DNA from 4 places in the Chryseobacterium capnotolerans genome. Region 2 is predicted to be linked to each of the others. Evidence: riboswitches for the same ligand, from Rfam matches in the RefSeq annotation. Region 2 holds a riboswitch; each other region holds the start of a gene.
What was found. A riboswitch is a leader RNA that binds a small molecule or an ion and turns the genes downstream of it on or off. The one in region 2 is predicted to bind cobalamin.

Region 1: another riboswitch for cobalamin. It lies ahead of H5J24_RS21215 (TonB-dependent receptor plug domain-containing protein); the one in region 2 lies ahead of prpB (methylisocitrate lyase).
Region 3: another riboswitch for cobalamin. It lies ahead of H5J24_RS04760 (acyl-CoA thioesterase); the one in region 2 lies ahead of prpB (methylisocitrate lyase).
Region 4: another riboswitch for cobalamin. It lies ahead of H5J24_RS15235 (hypothetical protein); the one in region 2 lies ahead of prpB (methylisocitrate lyase).

Annotation. Positions count from the first base shown of each region.
Region 1 covers NZ_CP065589.1:4,408,663-4,413,222, reverse strand. Annotated here, with positions in the region: partial or broken gene H5J24_RS21235 (TonB-dependent receptor plug domain-containing protein) at 1-546, shown strand, start outside; gene H5J24_RS21230 (MbnP family protein) at 591-995, shown strand; gene H5J24_RS21225 (MbnP family protein) at 1,010-1,456, shown strand; gene H5J24_RS21220 (cytochrome-c peroxidase) at 1,473-2,492, shown strand; cobalamin riboswitch at 2,623-2,809, shown strand; gene H5J24_RS21215 (TonB-dependent receptor plug domain-containing protein) at 2,911-4,560, shown strand, end outside.
Region 2 covers NZ_CP065589.1:1,331,363-1,335,922, forward strand. Annotated here, with positions in the region: gene H5J24_RS06165 (bifunctional 2-methylcitrate dehydratase/aconitate hydratase) at 1-715, opposite strand, end outside; gene prpC (bifunctional 2-methylcitrate synthase/citrate synthase) at 752-1,906, opposite strand; gene prpB (methylisocitrate lyase) at 1,893-2,804, opposite strand; cobalamin riboswitch at 3,249-3,443, opposite strand; gene H5J24_RS06180 (helix-turn-helix domain-containing protein) at 3,787-4,560, opposite strand, start outside.
Region 3 covers NZ_CP065589.1:1,027,419-1,031,978, forward strand. Annotated here, with positions in the region: gene H5J24_RS04745 (PadR family transcriptional regulator) at 1-61, opposite strand, end outside; gene H5J24_RS04750 (XAC2610-related protein) at 503-1,207, shown strand; gene H5J24_RS04755 (HD domain-containing protein) at 1,209-1,799, shown strand; gene H5J24_RS04760 (acyl-CoA thioesterase) at 1,973-2,356, opposite strand; cobalamin riboswitch at 2,473-2,653, opposite strand; gene H5J24_RS04765 (hypothetical protein) at 2,718-3,482, opposite strand; gene H5J24_RS04770 (hypothetical protein) at 3,563-4,447, opposite strand; gene H5J24_RS04775 (hypothetical protein) at 4,480-4,560, opposite strand, start outside.
Region 4 covers NZ_CP065589.1:3,192,873-3,197,432, reverse strand. Annotated here, with positions in the region: gene dnaG (DNA primase) at 1-1,106, shown strand, start outside; gene clpP (ATP-dependent Clp endopeptidase proteolytic subunit ClpP) at 1,219-1,902, shown strand; gene H5J24_RS15240 (T9SS type A sorting domain-containing protein) at 2,104-2,490, opposite strand; gene H5J24_RS15235 (hypothetical protein) at 2,436-3,218, opposite strand; cobalamin riboswitch at 3,284-3,475, opposite strand; gene H5J24_RS15230 (esterase-like activity of phytase family protein) at 3,713-4,560, shown strand, end outside.

The sequences.
Region 1 (4,560 bases), 2.3 Mb from region 2:
ATGAATATTGAAGCCAAAGTAAATTACTTCTATATTCAGAATTATATTATAGGAAGAATTTTAAGTCTTGGAAGTCCTATGAATTATCAATCGGTAGGAGTGAAAGCTTATACTTCACTGGAGCATGCCACACTTTTTAACATGTCTTTGAATGCCAATTACAGCATTATTCCGGATTTACATTGGAAAGGAACGCTGACGTATGCAAGAGGAAGAGATGATAAAGGAAAAAATCTGCCTTTCATCCGCCCTTTAAGTTATCTGACTTCTTTACATTATTCCTATGGCAATTTTGGAATTCAGACCTCTATAAATGGAGATTTTATCCAGCTCAATTACAGTCCGGAATATGGTGAAGATCAGACACCAGCATACACCATATGGAATCTTTCCATGGATTATGCTTTCAAAATCAAAAAACTTAAGACCGTTTTTCAGGTAGGAGCCGAAAACCTGTTAAACAAATATTACAGCACCTATGCAGACTGGGGAAATATCCCAAGAATGGGCCGTAATATTTATACGTCTTTAAAATTCAACTTTTAAAGATGACAGAAACTTTAATTAAAACAACAACTAAAATTTTTAAAATGCAAAACTTAAAACAATATCTACTATTATCAGCTTTTTCATTAGGTGTAATTTCTTGCCAGAACAGCGATGATAATCCTGTTGCCAATAATGTTACCCTTGAATTTAAGAATACGTTTAAAAATGAAACGATTGTTCTTGGAGGATCCACTTCTGGTACAGCTACAACCAATACCTCAGCAGAAGGACAGGTTCACCATTTTTCAGAATTGAAATATGTAATAAGTAATATTCGACTGGTAAAAGCAGATGGGAATGAAGTTCCTTATAAAGTTAATGACCTGGATCAAGGTGCTACAGTGATTGACCAATCAAAACCGGAAACGCTTCGTTATTTACTGAGCAATATCCCTGCCGGAGAGTATAAAAAAATCAAATTCGGACTAGGAGTAAAAAAGATCTGAATGTTTTGGATCAGGTGAAGTTTCCAAAGTTTTATGCTACCGCAGGTGCCAATGATACCCAAATGATGTGGGAGTGGGGAGCTGGTTATCGTTTTACAAAAATCGAAGGTTTCTATGGAACGGATAACAAACAGATGTCTATCCACACAGGGAGTACTATAAAAGGATCAGAAGGTAATTTTACCCAGGGAGTAGATGCGTATAGAGATGTTACTTTAGATCTTTCTCAACATGCGATTGTGGATAACAAAGCTCCTAAAATTATTATTAAAGCAGATTTTGATAAGCTGTTGACGGGCAAAATTAATACGATTGTATTGGTTACGGGAACAGGATCAGATGGCAATGCCACTCCGAATATTCATACTGCTAACCAAATGGTAAAATTTGTTGATAACCTCGGTGGTAACGGTTCAAGTGATATTTCCGGAATGTTTTCAGTGAGCAGTGTTGAAAATTAGACTCTACTCTGCTGCAATGAAAAAAGGATTAAATATTTTAGTGATTCTTATTCTGTTAATATCATGTAATAATGATCGTTATGAGCCTATTTCTGACGATAATCCACAAATTTCACTCAATATTCCGTCTGGATTTCCGGAACTAAATAATTCGGTGAACTCTAACAGTCCTACAAAATATGGGATAGAGTTGGGGAAAAAATTATTTAATGAGAAAAGGCTAAGTACAGATAATAGTATTTCCTGCTCTAGTTGTCATATACAGGAAAATGCCTTTGCCGATAATAATGCACAGGGAATAGGAATTCAGAATAGAGTAGGATTACGAAATGTGCCGGCTATTCAGAACATGCTGTTTATGAAGTTTTATAATTGGGATGGCAATATTCTTCAATTGGAAAATCAACCCCTGGTTCCTATTATCACTCATGAAGAAATGGGTTCTTCTATTCTGGAGGTGATAGGGAAAATAAGGGATGATATGATGTATAAAGATCTGTTCCGAAAAGCATTTGGAGACGAAACTATTACTGCTGAAAGGATTTATAAAAGTATTGCTCAATATGAGTACACTCTGATTTCTGCCAATAGTAAATATGATAAGGTAAAAAGAAAAGAAGGAGAAACTTTCACGGAAAACGAGGCCCTGGGATATCAGACTTTTCAACAGAAATGTGTGAGTTGCCATAGTACGGAATTGTTTACCGATCAAAGTTTTAGAAATATAGGATTTCCCTTAAATCCGGATACCAATGAAGCAGGGCGTGGAAGAGTTACTGGTATTCAGGAAGATTATATGAGTTTTCGGGTTCCTTCTTTACGAAATGTAGAATACACAGCTCCTTACGGAAGTTTTGGACAATTTCCGACTTTAAAGGCTGTTCTGGATTATTTCGATAAAGGTGTTTTGGATGCCGATAATCTTGATCCTGTCTTTAAAAATAATAAAAACAGAATTCCTCTCACAGAGCAAGAAAAGACTAATCTTATCCTGTTTATGAAAACACTGAGCGATCGTGAATTTGTGAAAAAATAATCATTGATAAAAACAGTGGAATTCAATAAAAAATTATTATTTACATCCCGTTACAATGTAGCGGGATTTTTCATGTTTATTGATTGATAATCATTTTATTCTGCATGACATCGTATCTGGTGGGAATTTTATATCTTTGCCGGAATTTGGTGAGCCATAATAAGCTCTTAAAAGGGAATCCGGTGAAAATCCGGAACAGACCCGCTGCTGTAAGCTCCGCACCAAAGTTTTTGAAAAATGCATCCACTGTTTTTAGGAATGGGAAGGATTTCAAAAATGGAGTAAGTCAGAAGACCTGCCAGAAATAATAAACGTTTGACGCTTTCGTGGAATAAAGCTTAGGACAACAATGATTCTGTGCAGTGACAGCTGTGCTTTGTCGTTGCTTTTCTTATATCCATTTGCGTCATCATGATCCATGAATGAGCTAATGGTAGCAAAACTAACTACATTTCAATTCCATACAATTGTTTTCACGGTATTCGTGTTAACCTCTCAAATTCTATCTTCCCAAACCAGGAAAAAAGACAGCATTAAAGGGGAAACCATAAAGACTGTCAATATTTACAAGAAGAACTTTAAAGAAATCATCCCTGCACAGGTCTTACAGGGTGAAGAACTCGAAAGGCTCAACAGTCATTCTGTTGCTGATGCTTTACGATATTTTTCCGGTGTTCAGATTAAAGATTATGGTGGCATGGGTGGTATGAAAACAGTCAATATACGAAGTATGGGAAGCCAGCATGTAGGCGTTTTCTATGATGGAATTCAATTGGGAAATGCCCAAAACGGACAGGTGGACCTGGGAAGATATTCTTTGGATGATCTGGAAGAAATTTCTTTGTACAATGGTCAGAAAAGTGAGATCTTCCAACCTGCCAAAGACTTCGGGTCATCAGGATCAATCTATTTACAGCCTAAAACACCAGTATTCACAGGAAACAGAAAAACCAATCTTACCATAAGAGCAAAAAGTGCTTCCATTGATTTATTTAATCCTTCATTCCGGTTAGAACAGAAGATATCAAAACGGATAGCAGCCAGTTTCAGTGCAGAGTTTCTCCAGAGTGATGGTCTTTATAAATTTCGTTATGGAAGAAAATATCCCAATGGAGCCACTGCTTCTGATACCATTTCCAAAAGATATGATTCCGACATTAAAGCAAAACGGTTTGAAACATCTGTGAATGGAACTCTGAACAACGGAAGCTGGAATATCCGTGGTTATGGGTATATTTCAAACCGTGGTATTCCGGCACCTATCGTGAAGAACCGTTTTAAAGCAAGAGGGGCAAGAATGCTTGATGAGAATTATTTTGTACAGGCCAATTTCAGAAAAAAGCTGTTTCCTAAGCTTGAAACTCAACTGAAGGCAAAGTTTGCTTATGATTACACTTATTTTAATGATACTGTATTGTCTCAGTCTGCAATGCCTGCCATCAATACTTATATTCAACGCGAGGTCTATGTTTCCTCTTCCAATCTATATTCAATTACTCCTAATTGGGATGTCAGTTTGAACGGAGATTTCCAATACAATACCCTTGATGCTGATTTGTATAATTTCTCTTATCCTACCCGTTATACAACCCTGGTTGCATTGGCTACTACCTATCAGTGGAACAGATTTAAATTCTTAGGAAGCCTGTTAGGGACATTTACTTCAGAAAAGGTAAAAATGAATTTCAAACCTGATGACAGAAGAGAATGGACACCTGCTTTCTTCATGAGCTATCAGCCCGCTTCAATACCTGAACTTACCCTAAGAGCTTTCTATAAAAATATCTTTAGACTACCCACCTTTAATGACCTGTATTATACCAGTGTTGGTAATACTTTTCTTAAACCGGAATTTACCCACCAGTATGATGTAGGTTTTACTTATCAGAAAAAATATGATAGATCTTTATTCAAAGGACTTTATATAAAAGTAGATGGGTATTATAACAAAGTGACAGATAAGATTGTGGCCATCCCAACAACCAATATGTTCCGCTGGATGATGCTCAATCTTGGAAAGGTTGAAATTATGGGAGCAGACGTAAATGTTCAAGCGGAATTAATGCTT
Region 2 (4,560 bases):
CGATCAATGCTAAACGTACTGCTCTGGATGTTGCATCTCCGGCAGCCCAGGATTTACGGGAACCTGTATTGGGAGCGTGACGGTAGGTTCTTAAAGATTGTCCGTCTACAAAAGCTAGTGATACTGCATTGATGATCTCTTCACGCGTTAAACCAATCAGCTTTCCTACAACAGCGGTAGAAGCCAGTTTTACCAATAATACGTGATCTAAACCTACCTTATTAAAAGAGTTTTCCAATGCCATTACCCCTTGAATCTCATGGGCCATAATCATGGCTTCCAATACCTGCTTCATTTTTAAAGGCGATTTTCCTTCTGCAATATTGGTTCTTGATAACCAGTCTGCTGTGGCTAAAATTCCGCCAAGATTATCTGATGGATGTCCCCATTCAGCCGCCAGCCAGGTATCATTGAAATCCAGCCAACGGATAATAGTTCCAATATTGAATGCAGCCTGAATAGGATCCAGCTGGAACTGTGTACCCGGAACTTTTGCTCCGTTAGGAACCACTGTTCCCTTTACGACAGGACCTAAAAGTTTTGTACACGCTGGGTAAGTTAAAGCTTCCAATCCACATCCGATGGTGTCGAGAAGACAATAATGGGCTGTTTTCCAAGCCAGATCATTTTTGATCTCATAGTTCAATACATAATCTGCAATATCTGTTAATACTTTATCCGGTTGGGGTCTTTCATTTGAAATGTGTGATGACATCTTTGTTTTATAGTTTTATTATTAATGATAATTTGTTTATTTTCTGTCTTGTAGAGAAACGTATTCCTTATTTTCAGGGCCTGTATAATTGGCACTTGGGCGGATGATTTTTCCATCCTGTCTCTGTTCAATAATGTGAGCGCTCCATCCTGTGACTCTGGAAATAACGAATAATGGAGTAAACATAAGAGTAGGTACTCCCATTAGATGATAAGATACTGCGGAAAACCAATCCAGATTCGGGAACATTTTCTTTTCTTCCCACATAATGGTTTCCAGTCTTTCAGCAATATTATACAACAGCATATCTCCGGCTTCCTCAGAAAGTTGCTTAGCTACTTTTTTAATCACTACGTTTCTAGGATCCGAAATCGTGTAAACCGGATGTCCGAATCCGATAATCACTTCCTTATTGGCAATACGCTGACGGATATCTGCTTCAGCTTCATCAGGTGAATTGTAACGGCTCTGGATTTCGAATGCCACTTCATTGGCACCACCGTGTTTTGGCCCTCTTAAAGCTCCAATGGCTCCTGTAATACATGAATAAAAATCTGAAGAAGTTCCGGCAATAACACGAGCCGTGAATGTAGAGGCATTAAATTCATGTTCAGCATACAGGTTAAGCGATATTTCCATAGCTTTTACCCAGGAATCGGGAGCTTTTTTACCATGTAACAGATTAAGGAAATGTCCGCCAATAGTATCGTCGTCTGTTTCTACATTGATTTCTTTACCATTGTGGGTATAGTGGTACCAGTATAAAAGTCCGGAACTGAATGAAGCTAATAATTTATCTGCAATATCTCTTGCTCCGGCTACATTGTGATCATCTTTTTCAGGCTGAATACTGCCAATAGCAGATACCATAGACCTCATCACGTCCATCGGATGCGCTGCTGCCGGAATACTTTTTAAAATATTTCTTACAGAATGCGGAAGTCCTCGAAGAGATTTTAATTTGGCTTTATAATTTTTCAACTGAGCTCCGGTAGGCAGCTGACCGTAGATTAAAAGATAAGCTACTTCTTCAAATTCTGCTTTTTCAGCCAGATCCAGGATGTCATATCCTCTGTAGTGGAGATCATTTCCACTTTTTCCTACACTGCAAAGGGCTGTATTCCCTGCTGCTACTCCTGAAAGGGCTACGCTCTTCTTAGGCTTGAATGTTGGTTCGCTATTCGTTGACATTACTAATATTTTGTTTAAAAAGGTTATCTAATTTTTGTTCATAATCATGATATCCAATGCTTTGGTAGAGTTCTTCTCTGGTCTGCATGGTGTCTAATACATGGGCCTGAGTTCCATCTTTACGAATATGTTCATAGACATTCAAAGCTGCTTTATTCGCAGCACGGAATGCTGAAAGAGGATAGAGGATCAATCCTACACCTGCGGCTTTTAGCTCATCAACAGTATACAAATCAATCATTCCAAACTCGGTGATATTGGCTAGCACAGGAATTCCTGTAGCATCTACAAATTTTTGATAAAAGCTTAGGTCAGGAACTGCTTCTGCGAAGATGAAATCAGCACCAGCTTCCTTATAGGCAATGGCTCTTTCCAATGTTTTTTCCAGCCCTTCATTCGCAAAAGCGTCTGTACGGGCTCCGATTACAAAGCTTTCGTCTGTACGAGCATCAGCTGCAGCCTTTAATCGGTCTACCATTTCCCCTTTGCTTACGATTTCTTTTCCCGGGCGGTGTCCGCAACGTTTTGCACCTACCTGATCCTCAATATGCAGAGCTGCTGCGCCTGCTTTGATCAATGATTTTACTGTTCTTGCGATGTTGAATGCTGACGGACCAAATCCTGTGTCCACATCTACCAATAAAGGTAGATCACAAACGTTGGTGATTCTTTGAATATCAATCAGCACATCCTCCAGTGTAGTGATTCCTAAATCCGGAACTCCTAAAGACCCGGCAGCAACCCCGCCTCCTGAAAGATAAATGGCATTGAAGCCAGCTTGTTTGGCCAGTAATGCATGATTGGCATTGATGGCTCCTACAATCTGAAGAGGACTTTCTTTTTGCATGGCCTCCCGGAATTGTGCACCAGTAGACTTCCAGTTTTCATTTTTAGTCATTGTAATATTTATGGTTTAGTTGAAATTTGTGTGATAAGAAAGAAGGGTTGCTAAGCTGCTGTTGGGTGATAAAAAGAAAATGATCAGAAGAAATCAGATAAGTTGTTGATGAGCATGAAGACAGAGAACTTTTCGAAATTTCACAGAATGAGACTTCTACTGTCATAAATCTGTTGCTCATGGATACATAATTGTGATTGGCTTGGTACATTTTTAAACTTTTTACATAGATTAAACCCTATAAAAAGCTCTTGTAAACTTCACGATGTCTTTTGTGAGAAAGAAAAATTATGGAAAGGGGACACGGGTGAGCTGTAGATTCATAGAAGAACCTGCTGTTCTGCTACTCTCTATCTCAAAAAATAATACAAGTTGATAAACTATGTTATCATATCATTATCCATACCGTATCATACCTGACTATAAGCTTCAAATCGCGAAAGCATCGTCAATTCGAAATAGGCAGGTCTCCTGACTTGTAACAGTTTTTATCATCCTTCCCATATACCGCAGCATACAGTGGATATGAATTTGATAAAAACCTTTTTATTGTTACTTACAGTTGCGCGACAGTTCGTGATTTGCACACGATTCCCTTTTAATACACAGCTAAGTGTTACCAATTTCGGTTGATAAAGAAGGTGTTAAGAACTCCTTGGTGGTAAATATAGACATTTTATGAGAACGGCAAAATATTTTATGCAAACAATAATTAATTTTCAGTAATGAGTTGATAATGTTTTGTTTGTAGGGGTTTGTTTTTTGGCGATATGATAAAAATCAGTCTTTTTACAGTGTTTTATTATTACCAAATCATTAACAAATGTGCCTCAATGTTAAATGAAATAAAATAAAGGGTGTGCTTTTATAGTAATTTTCGTTATTTAAAAATAGAGCAATTAAGCCTATATAATCCAGAGTGAAAATTTTAAATTTTGATGAGGTGAGAATCAGCAAATATGAGTTGGAATTATCAATGAATTTAGCTGCTTATTCCATTAGTGTTCTTAAGTTTACTTGGAATTAAATTGTACTTTCTCTTAAATGCTGAAGAAAAATGCCTTGGGTTTTTATATCCGATAATATCGGAAATTTCATTGATGTTCAAGTGTCCTTCAAGCAACATTTTTTTCGCTTCTTCCATTTTCATGTCGTTCCAGAAATTGAAAACAGTAGTTCCAAATAGTTCTTTAAAGCCCTTTTTCAATGTAAATTCATTCGTACCTACCTGATGGGCAAGATCAATTAATGAACAGGTTGTGCTGAGATTATTGACAATAAAATCTCTCACAGCATATATTTTATCTTCATCTTTTTTAGGAAGAGATGAGGGGGAAGATTCGTTTTTAAAAAGCTGTTCCAGTTGTAACAGAAGGAGTTCAGCAACCTTAGCTTCAAGATAAATCCTTTTAAAAATCCCTTTTCTGTCGCAATGGATGATGTCGTTTAGTACCTGATACATTTCCAGGTTGATCCTGCAATGGTCCGGATTGATAAGACATGAGTGTTGTTTTTCAATAGCATTTCTGAAAGTATTGAACAGGTCAGAGTCTTCAGGAAGAAATTTTTTAAAAAAAGCGGGCGCTAAATTGACTTCCAGGATCTGCATTTCATGTCCGTCGAATTCCATCTGGCCAGACATCTGATGGGCATAAATGATATTGTGCTGATAGCTTTCAAAACACACTTTATTGTTGAAATTTTCTGAAAGGGCAGCGCTTTTTCCTTTTAATGAAAAATGCATTTCAACGCTCTC
Region 3 (4,560 bases), 300 kb from region 2:
TTAGAATACAGAATTCCAGAATTCCTTTTCGCATTTGCGCTTTGGTATTTTCAGTATTCATCTTTGATAATTTTTGTTAATTAAGGTTATATTTTTAGAAAAGTGCTCCTAGCTAGTTGAGCCTATTCTAATTTTACATTACAAAGATATGTAAATAAAATGGTATTATGCAATACAAAGTAGTGAAATTTTGAAAATAAAATTATTAATATATTGATAATCAGTATAATAAATTTTAATTTAAAATTTTGAGTAATATGCTTTAAGAGAAAAACTTTCTAAAAACCTTAAAAATTGAGTGAATTTTGAAAATGTAAGGTATGAAAACCTGGTTTTGATAAATGTAAGGCTTCACTTTTATCTGCGGTAAAAAGTTTTAATGCTAATGTTACCATCTATCTCTCATCAAAATGAGTTTAAATACATTTGAGTTTTGAAATCGAAACTATGATTCGTATTTTTGTTTGGAAGTTTTTATAAAACATTTGAATCCAATATTACTATGAACATGAATATTTTGAATTACTACAGGAGTATATCCGCTTTTCTATTATTAGGGCCTTTATGTTTTGGGCAGTACCAGTTTGAGGTAAAAGATGCTTCAAAAAACTATAATGCCATTATTCATATCAACAATTGTTTTGATGATCAGTGTATGGAGAAGGGAACAGTGGAATTATTTGATAATAAAAACAGCAAAGTACAAACCTTTACATCAGATAATCTGGTTTTACATCTTGGAAAGGGGCAGAGACTGCAGCGTGGAAAAATGATCCCTTTAGCAAAGGAACAAAGCCCTTTAATCTTTGGTGATTTTAATTTTGACGGAACTGAAGATCTGGCCATAAGAAATGGAAATATGGGAAATTACAGTTCGGCATCTTATGATGTGTATGTATTTAATAGTACCAGAATGGCTTTTGTGAAAAGTAAAGAGCTTACAGAACTAGGATCAGATAATTTTGATTTTTTTGAAACAGATCCGGTTCGCAAGCGCATTATTACCTTTGGAAAGGATGGCTGCTGCCGACTTTTCACCACAGAATTTGAAGTAATTCCTAATAAGGGACTTGATAAGGTGCTTGAAAAGGAAGAAGACAGCAGTGAAGAAGGCTATGTGAAAGTCATTATAAAAGAAAAGAAAAATAATAAATGGACTACCAGAACGAAGGTATATCCATCAGATCAATACAATAGAGAAAAGTAAAATGAAAATTCAGAAAGAAATTGATTTTATCCTGGCTGTAGATGCCCTGAAAAATGTACAGAGAAGAAATTATAATGCAGATGATTCAAGAAGAGAGAACACAGCAGAGCACTCCTGGCAAATCATTATTTTGGCACAAATCCTTTATCCTTATGCTAAAAACCGTGCAGATATAGATTTGTTAAGAGTCATAAGAATGCTTTCCATTCATGACCTTGTGGAAATTGAAGCAGGAGATACTTTCCTTTTTGATGAAGTCGCTATGATAGGAAAGTTTGAAAGAGAAAAAGTGTCTGCCCAGAAAATCTTTGGAATTCTGGATGAACCTCTACGTTCTGAATTCTTCAATCTATGGCTTGAATTTGAGGAAGAAGCGACTCCGGATGCTATTTTTGCATGTTCTATCGATAGAATTATGCCTTTTATTCTGAATTCTCATACTTCAGGAAAAAGCTGGACAGAAGCAGGTGTTACTGAAAAGCAGATCAGGAATATGCTGGAAACTGTCATTACGAGAGCATCAGATGAAATGGGAGAAGCTTTTGAACTGCTGTTGAGCAGAAGCCTGGAAACTGAAAAAGTTTTAAAATAATCTCAAATAAAAAGCTGATGACTGGATTTTATTGTTTCTCCTATAATCAATAGAAGCCGTTTGTTTAGCTTTTCTGAAATCAGTGAAAACAGGAATATTTTATCCAGAGTTTAGCAAACAAGACATATTATAATGAGTTTCGGGCGGCCTTTGGCCGCCCGAAACTTTTTTATTTATAGTATCTGGATTGGTTTCTTGAATTCATCAATTGCAACAAAAGTAAAGTCACCTACGATGGCTTTTTCTCTCTCATAAGAGTACATCTGCTCTGTGTAGATTTCAACGCTTACTTTCATACTTGTCTTTCCAACGTATGAAACTTTTCCGATCAGTTCTACAATCGTTCCGGCAGGAATTGGTTTTTTAAAATCGATTTTGTCACTACTTACAGTTACCACTCTTTTTCTTGCGAAACGGGTCGCAGCAATAAAGGCTACTTCATCCATAAGCTGCATAGCAGTACCTCCGAAAAGAGTATCGTAATGATTGGTTGTGTTAGGGAAAACCGCTTTAAAGATTCTGGTTTCGGCAGCTTCAATTCTTTCTTCTGTAGTCATATTTCATTATTAAATAAGGCGAAATGAAATAATATCAAAACAACAGAATAATGACAGGAACATTGGAAATCCCTGAAACAATCCATCAGATCAATAAAACTTCAAATCGCGAAAGTTTCTTGTTTAAGAAAGCGGCAGGTCTCCTGACTTGTAACATCATTTATCTCCTTCCCATGCCTCGCACAGTGGATCTTTTGATAAAGATTTCAGTTACTTACAGTTGCGCGACAGTCCGTGATTTTCACACGGTTCCCTTTTAATCTGCGGTTATGCAGAACCAGTTTCTGTGATGAATAAGCCTAAACTTTTTCGGTGCAAAAATAATGAATTTATTCCGGATTATGATAAATAATCTGACTGATTACTCTTCCCTTTTTGATCGTCCATAAAGTGGTATATCTATATTCCCCGAACCATTGATCATATAAAGGAAAATGTTGTCATTGTCCAGGGAGGTTACTCCTATATTGTTAAAGTCCATAGTGGGCTGGAACATATTTTTGATGGCTTCTCTTACAAAAACAGAACCTCTTCCGGGCTGCTGAAGTCTGATAGATTTGATTTCAGTCATTCCTTCAGGAAGGTCGTTGCCAATTCCCCACGGTTTAACTTTATCAATTGTAAGAAGCTTTCCTTCTGAATCTTTTTCCTTTTTACGGTAACCGGCATTGGATGGGTAAACATCAATAACCACTTTACTTCTTTGTGCAGTAGGAATTTTGGGATCAGAATTATCAGTGAAGATCAATGATCTTCCGTTTTTAGATTTAGAAGGAGTATAAGCGGGAAGCTGATCCACAAAGGCAATACGTTCTTTGTTAACCATTCCTTCTTTGTCAAGAGTTTCATATCGTACAAATGGTTTGTCATCATCCTGCTTTTCAGGATATTTGATCCAGATCCATTCCGTTTCTCCCGGAGCAGGTTTTACATAAACAAATACATCCCCTTTACGCATACGGATCTTATCTACAATTTTTCTGTAGTTGTCTTTATGTACACGTACATTGGCATATCCTTCTTCAGCTTTTACAACACCAAAAGGAACTTTGTTTTGCCCTTTAACGAAGGCTAAAGAAAAAATACTGAAAGCAGACAGGTACAATGCTTTGTTTACTGAAATCATCTTAACAAATTTTAGATTCCCAAATATATAAATTTAATGCTTTTTGGATGGGTAAAATAAAAATGTATTTATTGAAATTATCAATATACTCTGAATAATTTATAAAATTCATCATCAGGAATATAATACTTGTCATTCTCCTGTAACCATTCCAGAGATTCTTTACTGAGATTTAGTTTATCATAGGCTTTGGTTTTCAAATACTTTTTTTGTCCATCGACGATACTGTATATTATTTGCCCTGTTTTATCGTCTACCAATAGGGTTCTCTCTTTTGTCGTTCTGTCTTCTGGATGTGGAGAAAGTAAAATATACCAATAGGAATGAATGTCATTAAAAGCTCTATAAATACCTATAAAGGGAGATCCATATGAATCCGCTATAGCCAGAACATCGTAAAAATTCATCCTGAAAGGAGAGTCATGGTCTATTTTTTGTAGTAATGTTCCGTCTTCAGCATAAGCGTACCATATTCCTCGCGGATAACCGGCAGCTTTTACTCCGTATCCAAAATGTCTTATGGTATGAATTGAACCATTTTTGTAGAAGTTAACTTGGGTCTGAAATGAGTTAGAAAACTGTTGGGTATATCCTGCATTTTCAGTTGTTCTTGTATACTTCTGTGTATCTTTTTTACCCGTCAGAATAAGGCTGATTATTCCGTCCTTGAATTCATAAGTCGTTAATGGAATAGGGTTGTCAGCTTTGTCTCTCAGCTCAGCAATATGTTTATTGTTGTCTTTATCATGTCCTACGGTGTAAAATATCCCATTGATTGGCTGCTTTTTTTTGGCATAGGAAACCAGGGTCTCATAAGTAGGTACAATCAGGTTTTCCTTTGAAATATCATCAATTTTTAACGTACTGAATTTTTGTGCCGGATTGGGTATTTTCTGCTGTGCACTCATAAAAGGTGAAATACTGAAAATACCAATTAAAAATAATGATCGATATATCTTGTCCATATTAAAATAGTTTTTCATCTACAAATCTTGTATTAAGATTCTGACTTCTGATTAGATGAATTATAAATAGCTTTCGGATCATTTTTAAGGTAATAAGAAAATACCCCGAAGAA
Region 4 (4,560 bases), 1.9 Mb from region 2:
CCACTGAGCAAATCAAACTAATTAAGAGGCTTACAGAAAATGTAACCATTCTCTTCGACGGAGACAATGCTGGTATCAAAGCCAGTTTCCGAAGTATTGATATGCTTCTGACAGAAGGTATGAACATTCGTGTCCTGCTTTTCCCTGATGGTGATGACCCGGATTCCTTTGCCAGAAAACATCCGCAGGAATATGTTGAAAAATACATTGAAAATGAAGCGATGGATTTCATCGACTTTAAAGCGGAGATTCTGTTACGGGATGTTGGAAATGATCCTATCAAAAAGGCTGAGGCCATCCGTGACATTGTAAAATCGGTTTCCTTCGTACAAAACGCACTGAAAAGAGAGGTGTATCTGAAGGAGGTTTCCAATAAATTCGGTCTTTCTGAGCAGAGTCTTTTCAATGAGCTGGATGTTCAAAAACAGATTACCCAGAATCAAACTCATCATGTTCAGCAACAACAGAAGGAAAAAGCAGCTCCAAAGTTGGAGATCGTTCCTTTGGATCAGGAAAAAGAAGATCCTTTTTTGTTTGATGTTCTGTTTATGGAGAATAAGTTGGTGGATCACATGCTGATGTTTGGTGACGTTGTATTGAAAAGAAAAAATGAGAACAACGAAGAATATCAGATTACAGTTATTGAAGAAATTCTCCATCATTTTGAAGAAGAGCAGTATACATTTTTAGTCAAAGAAAATGAGATCATTATCAACCAGGTAAAAGAGGGGATTCAGAAAGATGAGTTGAGAAGTGGAAACTTTTTTGTATCTTTTATGGATGAAGACATTACGACAAAGGTTGTAGATGCTTTGATGCCGCTGGACGAACTGGAAAACTGGGCATCAAGAAATATTTATCCGCCTAATTATGGAGATAAAGTTGCAGATCAGATTCAAGGGGATGTTTTACTGCACAAATACAGATATATTGATTATCTGATTACAGAAACAGCGAAGGAACTGGACCAATACAGCAGCACTGATGAAGTAAAATATTATGAGCTGATTAAAAAAATCACTCTGCTGAAACAAGCTTCTATCAGATTAAGTAATATTATTGAATATTCCCCGATTAAAGGAATCTATGTCAATAGAAAAAGATAGTTTAAAGACAAAAGGAGTCAGTATTCTATGACAAAAAGTCCTATAAAATTTTAGGAATAAATATTGTAATTTAAACATCGAAAATATTATTAAAATAATACATAATACAAATATGGACATTAAAAAGGAATTCAGAGATTTCTCTGTAAAACATTTAGGAAACAACGGTTTGGCTACCGATCAGTATATGGGAATGTATGGCCCAACGAACTTAACTCCGTACATCATGGAAGAAAGAAGATTAAACGTTGCTCAGATGGACGTTTTCTCCCGTTTGATGATGGACAGAATTATCTTCCTTGGAACAGGAATTGACGATCAGGTAGCGAATATCGTTACTGCTCAGCTTCTATTCTTAGAAAGTGCAGACCCTTCTAAAGATATTCAGATCTATATCAATTCTCCTGGTGGTAGCGTATATGCAGGATTAGGTATTTATGACACCATGCAGATCATTAAACCTGATGTAGCAACAATCTGTACGGGGATGGCTGCTTCAATGGGAGCTGTATTGTTGGTTGCCGGAGAAAAAGGAAAGCGTTCTGCGCTGAAGCACTCAAGAGTAATGATTCACCAGCCTTCAGGAGGTGCTCAGGGAGTAGCTTCTGATATGGAGATCAACTTAAGAGAGATGTTGAAGTTAAAGCAGGAGCTTTATGACATCATCGCTCACCATTCAGGACAAACTTACGAATGGGTTGAGAAATCTTCTGACAGAGATTACTGGATGACTTCTGAAGAAGCTAAGAGCTACGGAATGGTAGATGAAGTTCTTCAAAGAGCAGAGAAAAAATAATTGATTGTATAATCATCATGAAAAACGCATCCCAATCGGGATGCGTTTTTTGTTTTAGCCACCGCTGCACGAATTTTTATTATATATTTCATAGTGAATTACTATTACGAAGAAAATAACAATTGAAGACGTGATAATTCCCCTCCTCCGAAGGGGTGTCAAATCGAAGATTTGACGGGGTGGTTCAATCATTCCCCTTTCTTACTTCTTCACAATCTTATGCACCGTAGAACCACTTTTGGTCTTAATCTCAACCCAATAGACCCCGGATTTTAAAGACTTAACATTAATTTTTGTTTCCTGTGAAGCCATTACTTTTTGTCCCAAAGAAGAATAGATATTAATCTCTCTGATATTTTCAGAAGTTTCAATCTGAATGAAATCACTTGTTGGATTAGGATAAATGTTGAATGATGCTTTCTTATATACAGAGGCAACAGACAATGTCGCATTATTTGCTTCAGTAGGAGTGAAAGGACTTCTTTCTCCAAAGCTTAATCCCAGCCATGTATTGTTACTTAATTGGATCTGACTCAGATCAGTCTTTTTTGCCAGCTTGAAAGGTCTTTTCCGGCATATAACTTCCATCTTTCTGTTCCAGAGGTGTTTCCAGAGAACGTATTTAATGATAAACTGGAAACCTGATTATTGTTGGAAGTAAAATTGAAATAAGCAGCCTGTGACTGGATAAGCTGTAGAGCTTGTTCCGCTGTGATACTGCCGTTATATTGAATTCCAAAAACGAAGGAATTAGCTTTTCCACTTGAATTATTGGTTCCGAAATCTACAACAACAAGGCTTTTATTGTTTCCTGTTCCTATCCAATTGGTGATTTGGGATAAGGTGTACCATTGAGAACTGTAGGCTGGTACCGGAGTTGATGGTGGTGTGTCGATGAAATCAAGACCATAAGTAATGCCAAACCACAGCCCGTCTGTTAAAGCCGTATACCCTACACCATTATTTTGATTGGACATATTTCCGGCAGTTGACCCGGTCCAGGTAATCCAGTAATCATCAGTACTTGGAGTATGGTGATTATATTTGAAACTGTGTAGAAATCCTGAAGGAATGTCAGCCTCTATTTTAGGTTCTGCAGCCACAATCGCATTGATCATGTCTTCGGCTGTTAAATTATCATCATCAAAACGATAGCCCCATGCATAAGATTTAGGAGTATTATTATCATTGAAATCAGCAATGAAATAAGCCTTTTTAGAACCGGTTCCCACCCAAAACTTAATGTCGTTTTCTGTAAACTGGGCAAAGAAAAACTGCGTACAAAGCAGTAAGAAAAAAAGATAGATTTTTCTCATAATATAATTAAATTAAAGTTTTATTCCCGAAACTTATTTATCTACAGGATGATCTTCAGCCTGAAACTAAATGTGTATTTAAGGCAGGTCTCCTGGCTCGCATCCTATAGCCAACCTTCCCGGATCCTAGCCCAGTGGTATTATTAATAGCTATAGGTAAAACAGCTTACAGTTGCGGGTACAGCTCAAGATTTAAATAATATTCTCACTTGATTCCCTATTGTGAACAGTGTTCAACCTTAAAAACGGTGCAAATATATCATATAAATTTTGATATCTGTTTTGTGAATTATAGATCAGGTTTCAGTGTTTTCTGATGATGGATTTTGTTGATTGATAATGAATTGCTACTTTGTTTTTGATTTCCCGAATCAAATAGGGTATTTCATTGTTTATATTGAATTCATCTTAGTATTCTATTGTTAAAATACAATTATCATTGTATTCAAGATCAGTTTACAATCAATTTATACTTTCGCGCCATAAAAGTTACTATGAAAAGAATACTATTATCTGCTTTGATGATGGCTGCATTGTGGTCATGCAAAGATGATGACAACAATATGAATAATCCAGATATTAATTATTCTAAACTTCCGCAGGAGTTTCCATTTTCAAAACTGGCAACAATAAATGGAGTAGATGTCATTAATGGTGGATTCGGATCCGGAGCGGCAGCTCATCCCACAAGAAAAGGTGAGTTTTATGTTATTACAGACCGTGGCCCCAATACCGATTATAAGAGCGGGAAGAAGTTTTTAGCACCTAATTTTACGCCTACTATTATGCATTTTAAAATTAATGCTGAAGGAAAGGTGGAAGTGATTAAATATATTAAACTTAAAAACCCATCCGGTCAGCCTATCACAGGGCTTCCAAACCCTTTAGGAATGGGAAGCACGGGTGAAGTAGCCTATGATGAAGCAGGAAATGAGTTGGGTACGGATAAATATGGTTTAGACAGTGAAAGCATTGTAGCGGCACCTGATGGTACATTCTGGGTTTCTGATGAATATGGTCCACATATAGTTCATTACAATGCAGATGGAGTGGAGATGGAAAGGATAAGCCCAATGGGTGTAAATACAGGAACTAGAAAATTACCCGCTGTTTTAGCAAAAAGAAGAGCGAACAGAGGAATGGAAGGGCTTTGCATTACTCCAGACGGAAAAACATTGGTAGGAACAATGCAATCGATGATGTTGGTTCCTTCAAAAGCTTTGGCAACTAATACGACTTTAACCAGAATTGTAACTTTCGATATTATTACAGGGCAAACGAAACAATATATTTATAAACAGGATGGCGGAGCTTCTGATTCGGTTTGTGATATTACAGCATT